One region of the Rossellomorea sp. NS-SX7 genome, then DNA from elsewhere that is predicted to be linked to it. Evidence: riboswitches for the same ligand, from Rfam matches in the RefSeq annotation. Region 1 holds a riboswitch; each other region holds the start of a gene.
The links. Region 1 has a riboswitch for thiamine pyrophosphate ahead of tenA (thiaminase II). Riboswitches for the same ligand answer to the same signal wherever they lie in the genome.
Positions count from the first base shown of each region.

Region 1 (2,325 bases):
TACGGATGATAAGGAAAGCGACCGTCGCAGCCATGAACCACATTCCATAAATGAGCTGATCAGCATGAAGACCGAACGGCTTTATCATGTTGTATAGCGGTCCCCAAATTTTATAAATGACACCAAATCCAATCGAGATGACAACCGTAACGAGAATGTCCGTTAATCTTAACTTTGTCATTTACTTCACCAGCTTTCCTGATTGTAATAGAAGATCATGTTCAAACGGCCACTTCTCCATGGAGTATGCCATTTCCCAGAATTGAAGCTCGTAAATACTGCTGATCATAAACAGCTCTTTCATACGGGATTTTTCTTCACCTGAAGCTCTTTCAGCCAACTCGTCCAGACGGTTGATTTGCTCTTTCACCAGTTCCCCGAACCATTCCCCGCCGTAAGCGGCTATCCACTCCCGATAAATGGGCTCATCAGGTGAACACAGCTTCAGACGCTCACCAACTTCATGGTAAAGCCAATAACACGGCAGGATCGCAGCGAGGATATCACGAAGCCCTCCAAATTGTGCCGCCCTATACATATGGGACGTATACGCATATGCGGTCGGAGCAGGCTTAAATTGTTTCCTTTCTTCTTCTGTGATACCAAGTTGAACGGAAAACGTCTCATGCAGGGACAATTCTGCTTCATTCGTTCCCTGGGCGTGGGCTGCCATTCTTGAGGTGGTATGTAAATCTGGTGCTTTAGCGGCTCCCAATGCCTGAACCCTTGAAAAATGAGATAGATAATAGGCATCCTGCAGCACATAATAGCGGAATTTACCAAGTGGAAGTGTGCCGTCCCCTATCCCTCTTACAAAAGGATGATTAAAGCTTGCTTCCCAAATTTCATTCACATCTTCTCTTAATTCTTTTGAAAATGTCATCATTGACTCTCCTTTTCCACGACGATCCAAGGAAACAAAAAAGCCACTTTCCATTGCGCAAAGAGCGAACAGAAAGTGGCTTGAAAGGCCGTACATCATACAAGTTATATGTAACCTTCAAACACCACTTCCCTACGCTGGTCTCAACCAGATCAGGTTCAAAGGGTCTTAAAGTTACACTTTAATCTCAGCCTTCATGAAAGGCACCCCTAGTGGATCGTCATATGTAATTTTGAATTCGATGTAATCGTAACATGTAATTTTTTCTTGTCAATCTTTATTTTACAGCCATTGATACCCCGGATGGTTAAAAAAACCAGTGAACACGGGGATTTTGATACTTTATTTTTTATAAATATTCAACTGACTCATTTCATATTTTTCAAATTCATGTAGAAAAACCGGTTTATTTAAACCAGCCTTTTTCTTTTGAGTGAGTGATGGCTTCGATTCGATTTTTCACTTCAAGCTTATCGAGAATCGTTGAAATATAGTTTCGCACTGTGCCTGTTTTCAGCTGAAGTTCATCAGCGATTTCTTTTGTGTTTTTTCCGTCTGCCACAAGTTCAAGGACTTCTTTTTCGCGATCTGTCAGAGGGTTTTCTTCACTGTACATATCATCCATCAGTTCAGGTGCATAAATCCTTTTACCTTCCATGACATGTCGGATCGAACTTGCAAGTTCCTCACTCGGGCTGTCTTTTAGCAAGTATCCCTTGACACCGGCTTTAATAGCACGCTGAAAATATCCTGAGCGTGCAAAAGTAGTCAGGATGATGACTTTGCAGCCTTCTCCTTTTAATTCTTCCGCTGCTTCCAGGCCGGTCTTTTCAGGCATTTCGATATCCATCATACAGATATCAGGCTGGAGCCGCCGGACGAGTGATACGGCTTCTTCCCCATTGCTAGCCTTACCCACGACTTCCAAATCATCCTCTAAATTAAGCAAAGAACCCAATGCTCCCAGCATCATCCGCTGATCTTCTGCAATTACAATGCGAATCACTTCATTCCCTCCCTATCTGTTTGATTACTTTAGGAACCCTCATGATCAGTGTGGTCCCTTTATCAGAAATGATGTCGAGCGTACCGTTTACAAAATCAAGCCGCTCTTCCATCCCCCGTAATCCGCTTCCTTTCGATAAATCTTGATCCTTTTGCAAACCAATGCCATTGTCCTTTACCTTTATCGTTAATTCATTATCGAATTCATCGATCGTTATTTCACAAGTATCTGCCTGACTATGCTTTACGACATTTGTGACCGCTTCTTTTAAACACATGCTTAATATATTTTCCAGAAAAAGCGAAGTATGGGGTAAGCTGGATGTTTCTTCAATACTCAATTGAATATCTGCAGCTTTAAGAATCTGCTTGATCCTCACGATTTCGTCTTCCAAACGGATCCCCCTCATTTGGGACACCATCGTACGAACCTCTGT
Region 1 covers NZ_CM128249.1:2,013,292-2,015,616, forward strand. Annotated here, with positions in the region: gene ACUXV2_RS09990 (ECF transporter S component) at 1-181, opposite strand, end outside; gene tenA (thiaminase II) at 182-883, opposite strand; TPP riboswitch at 996-1,104, opposite strand; gene ACUXV2_RS10000 (response regulator) at 1,290-1,889, opposite strand; gene ACUXV2_RS10005 (sensor histidine kinase) at 1,891-2,325, opposite strand, start outside.

Region 2 (2,325 bases), 1.9 Mb from region 1:
GTTCGGTGTGCCATGCTTTACTGCCCCAAGTAGAGGAAGTCTTGAAAAAGTATCCCGGCGTTTCGGCCGTTCACGCGGATGCCGATGAAATACCTGCAATCGCGGGAGAGTACTCGATTTTTACGGTACCCGTAATCATCGTCTTTGTAGAAGGGAAAGAAATGATGAGGAAAGCACGATTCGTCCCGATCGATGAATTGAACAGCGGATTGTCAAGACTGGTTACGATGCTTGAGGATTAAACAAACGTTTGATTAAGAACTCTGAAGGCTTATGGTGAAAGGGTTTTTAGAGTTAAACGATTGTTTAAAAGGCTGCAGGATAACATCGATTTGGGACGAAAGCTGTCATCTTGGCAGCTCTTTTTGGCGGGCAGAAAATAATAGGGAAGAGAGTGTTGGCATATATACCACGATCATGGCGGCTGATGGAGTGCAGGATTTATACCTGATTAGTAAAAATATTTGAAAAAACTCTTTTAAAAAAAAGCTCTTTTGTCATGTCCTAGTGAATAGGTATATAATAGAGATAATATACGGAATATTCTGATTGATATCCGGGAAAGGAGAGGAATTGATGCTGAGGCTGTCCAGAGCAAGTAAAGTAATCATTTCGATCGCCGCCATTATACTATTTATTGCCGCCAATCAGATTACGACTGTTCAACACCTTACTGCACGCGCTGCCACAAAGCTGTATGTAGGCTGGAAGTACAACCATCTGGATCTCAAATACGAGGACGTGGAGTTTTCTCCGCAATTCGGGGATTACTCTGTTGCTTACAAAGATAAAGAAGGCAGAGTCTATGGTTTCATGGTTGCCCCCAAGTCAATGCCGGTCATCATCCTGCACGACCCGCTTAATGAAAGTCCCTGATCCGTCACCTTCAATTTCATGCCCGCAATTCTTTTACTATCTTACATTTTCGTGTATAATATGTTCTGAAATGATAATTTAATAAACGTGACCACAAGGGGAGCGATAAGCTGAGATTGAACGGCACTGCCTGTTCTGACCCTTTGAACCTGTTAGTTAGTACTAGCGTAGGAATGTGGAAGATAGATAGGATCACTATGTCTATTTGAATTTGCTGACTCTCCCTTATGGTTTCGTTTACAAAAAAAGGGGAGATTTTTTTATGAAATCTTTACGTTTAGTAGTATTGATTGAAGCTGCATTGATGGCCGCTTTTGCGATTATCCTTGATTTGCTTCCGTCGATCGATCTGTCACCGAGTATCTCGATTTCGTTCTCGATGGTGCCGATTTTCATTTTGGCGTTCCGCAGAGGATTTAAAGCAAGCCTATTGGCCGGATTTGTGTGGGGAGTGCTGCAAGTAGCGCTCGGCAATGCATGGATCGTCACGCCAGTACAAATGATCATCGAGTACTTTATTGCATTTACCTTCATTGGATTTGCAGGTCTCTTTGTTCAACGCATCCAGCAATCATTGCGTTCCGAGAATAAAACCAAACTGTATATATGGATTGTCGTGGCAACGGTTGCCGGAAGTTTTGCCCGTTATTTCTGGCATTTCATCGCGGGCTTCATCTTCTTCAAAGAGTATGCTCCGGAAGGCATGTCGCCGGTTCTATTCTCACTTTTTGCAAACGGGGTAACGATGCTCGGTTCCGCATTATTATGTTCGGTCGTTCTGGTTCCTTTAATTGCGACTGCCCCACGGTTAGTCAGGCAGGGTGTTTCAGTAGGGAATGACCAGCGGAAAGCTTCATGATTATATAAAATAAGCCGATTCCTCCGGGAGTCGGTTTTTTTGTGGGGAAAAATGGATGTGAATTCAGTTGATGCAGATTGTCATTGTAAAAGAGGGACGATGGGAATGCGATATTTGTGGGAATTTGAAGAATGGCAGATATACTGAGAATTTGGCAGATAAAATAAATAAACGGCAGATAAAAATAAAAAATGGACGATAAATCGAAATATCGGCAGATAAATCAAAAAAATGGCAGATAAAATTAAGGTCGGGGCGATTAACTATCCAGGCCCACCTACACCAACGCTCTTATCCACCCCCCGCATAGGTCAAACAATCGCTCATATCCCCTCAACCATCCACAAATCAAAATTAATTCCCACTCCTCATTGCTTACAGGCACGTTTTTCCTATAAACTAGACCTATTCAAAAAACGATAGTACGGAGAGGTTCAAATGGAAGCTAAAATGATACGAAGGTATGACATAATGGAAGTTTGCCTATTGGCCGGTAAGATCATGCTCCAGAGCGGGGCAGAGACGTATCGGGTGGAGGATACGATGATGAGGATAGCGGCTTCCTATGGCATTAAAGAATCGCACAGCTA
Region 2 covers NZ_CM128249.1:133,849-136,173, forward strand. Annotated here, with positions in the region: gene ACUXV2_RS00625 (thioredoxin family protein) at 1-242, shown strand, start outside; gene ACUXV2_RS00630 (hypothetical protein) at 577-876, shown strand; TPP riboswitch at 963-1,067, shown strand; gene thiT (energy-coupled thiamine transporter ThiT) at 1,139-1,735, shown strand; gene ACUXV2_RS00640 (threonine/serine exporter family protein) at 2,174-2,325, shown strand, end outside.
Region 2: another riboswitch for thiamine pyrophosphate. It lies ahead of thiT (energy-coupled thiamine transporter ThiT); the one in region 1 lies ahead of tenA (thiaminase II).

Region 3 (2,325 bases), 280 kb from region 1:
AACGCATTCTTCTCGACTACACTATACTTCATTGGTTCTGCCCCTTTCAAAGTTACCTGGATGATCAGGCGGTTATAGGATTGCAGTTTCCTCTTATACTTTCGCGCCTCACTTGGAGAAACCCCGTGCTGTCTGCGGAAAGCCTTGGAGAAAGCCTCGGGAGTGTCATAGCCATATTTATAGGCAAGGTCAATGATCTTCGCATCTGTTGCCAGCAATTCTTCTCCGGCCAATGTTAACCGCCGTCTTCTTATATAGTCACCAACCGTCATTTCTGTCAAAACGGCAAATGTTCTCTGAAAATGAAACGGTGACACATTGGCTTGTTTAGCAATACTGTCAATCGCCAAATCTTCCAATAAATGATTTTCCATGTACTCAATTGCCTTTTGTATTGACTCCACCCATGCCATGGCCTTCAACTCCTTATTGTCATCTTAGCAACTATTAAAAAACGTATCCTGTCAATTTATGCTTTGTTGTGGCAGGTTCGATTCACATATTTACGAATGGATAGCTTTAGTGTAACAAGGTTCTTATTTAGAAGACATTCATTTAGAACATGTTTGATCAAATTTTTTCAATAAATCGGTCCAACGCCAATAACCAGGCGGTTTTTAATCTCAAGAAAGCGGCCTGATTAATGAAGAAACTAATCTCATGTGCCCCTTTTCCCCAGCTCATCCCTTAGTCTCATTTTCCAATTTTTCCTTTTATCTTAATGAAGTCTCATGTATACTGATATCAAATTGAATAGAAATAACTAGGGGAGTCCAATAAGTTGGGCTGAGAGAGAAACACGTTGAAGTTTCTTGACTCTTGGGACCTGATCTGGTTCATACCAGCGTGGGGAAGTTAGCAGCGTCATGATAGTCATACTACTTCTGTATACATATTAGCCGGGTCCAATTATTTATTGGACACCGGCTTTTTTATGTACTTCATTAGCTTTTATTAGCTTTCCACTTGTTGTGTTCTATATCTTGTCCTTACATTCAAAAAAAGGAGAAATTATGTCCATGTCTTCAACTTCACTAAACGAACAAAACATTTCCATTATGTCTAATTTTTCAGGCAGCAAAAAAGTATATGTAACAGGATCTAGACCTGACATTAAGGTTCCAATGCGTGAAATCGGATTAAGCCCGACAACCGGTACGTTCGGAGAAGAGGAAAATCCTCCAGTACGCGTGTATGACACCAGCGGACCTTACACAGACCCAGATTATGATGTCGATATTACAAAAGGTCTTCCTACCCTTCGCAGATCATGGATTCAAGAACGCGGCGATGTGGAGGAATATGATGGCCGTGAAATCAAGCCTGAGGATAATGGGTATAAAGATGAAAACGATCCTCGCACGAATCATAACGTGTTTCCTGGTTTAAAGCGGAAACCGCTACGGGCCCAGAATGGGAAAAATGTTACACAGCTTCATTATGCAAGAAAAGGAATCATCACCCCGGAAATGGAATTTATCGCCATTAGAGAAAATATGAAAGCTGAATTCGTTCGGGATGAAATTGCAAAAGGTCGGGCAATTATTCCTTCTAATATCAACCATCCAGAATCAGAGCCCATGATCATAGGCCGTAACTTTCATGTAAAAATCAATGCGAATATTGGCAACTCTGCGGTTTCATCTTCTATCGAAGAAGAGGTTGAAAAAATGACTTGGGCCACGCGCTGGGGTGCAGATAATATTATGGATCTATCAACAGGGAAAAATATCCACACAACACGCGAATGGATTATTCGTAACTCTGCGGTTCCTGTCGGCACTGTCCCGATTTATCAGGCGCTTGAAAAAGTAAATGGTATTGCTGAAGATCTTACCTGGGAGGTTTACCGTGATACCTTAATTGAACAGGCAGAGCAAGGTGTTGATTACTTCACCATTCATGCTGGTGTTCTTTTGCGATATGTCCCGTTAACAGCTAAACGTTTGACAGGTATTGTATCCCGCGGTGGGTCCATCATGGCACAGTGGTGTCTGCACCACCATAAAGAAAGTTTCTTATATACTCACTTTGAAGAAATCTGCGAAATCATGAAATCGTATGATATTGCATTTTCTCTAGGAGATGGTTTGCGTCCCGGATCTATTGCAGATGCAAACGATGAAGCGCAGTTTGCAGAATTAGAGACTCTTGGAGAGCTGACAAAAATTGCGTGGGAGCATGATGTACAGGTGATGATTGAGGGTCCGGGGCACGTACCGATGCACATGATTAAAGAAAATATGGATAAACAACTGGAAGTATGTCAGGAAGCTCCATTCTACACACTCGGACCTCTTACGACTGATATTGCTCCTGGTTATG
Region 3 covers NZ_CM128249.1:1,737,585-1,739,909, reverse strand. Annotated here, with positions in the region: gene ACUXV2_RS08515 (AraC family transcriptional regulator) at 1-413, opposite strand, end outside; TPP riboswitch at 756-870, shown strand; gene thiC (phosphomethylpyrimidine synthase ThiC) at 1,020-2,325, shown strand, end outside.
Region 3: another riboswitch for thiamine pyrophosphate. It lies ahead of thiC (phosphomethylpyrimidine synthase ThiC); the one in region 1 lies ahead of tenA (thiaminase II).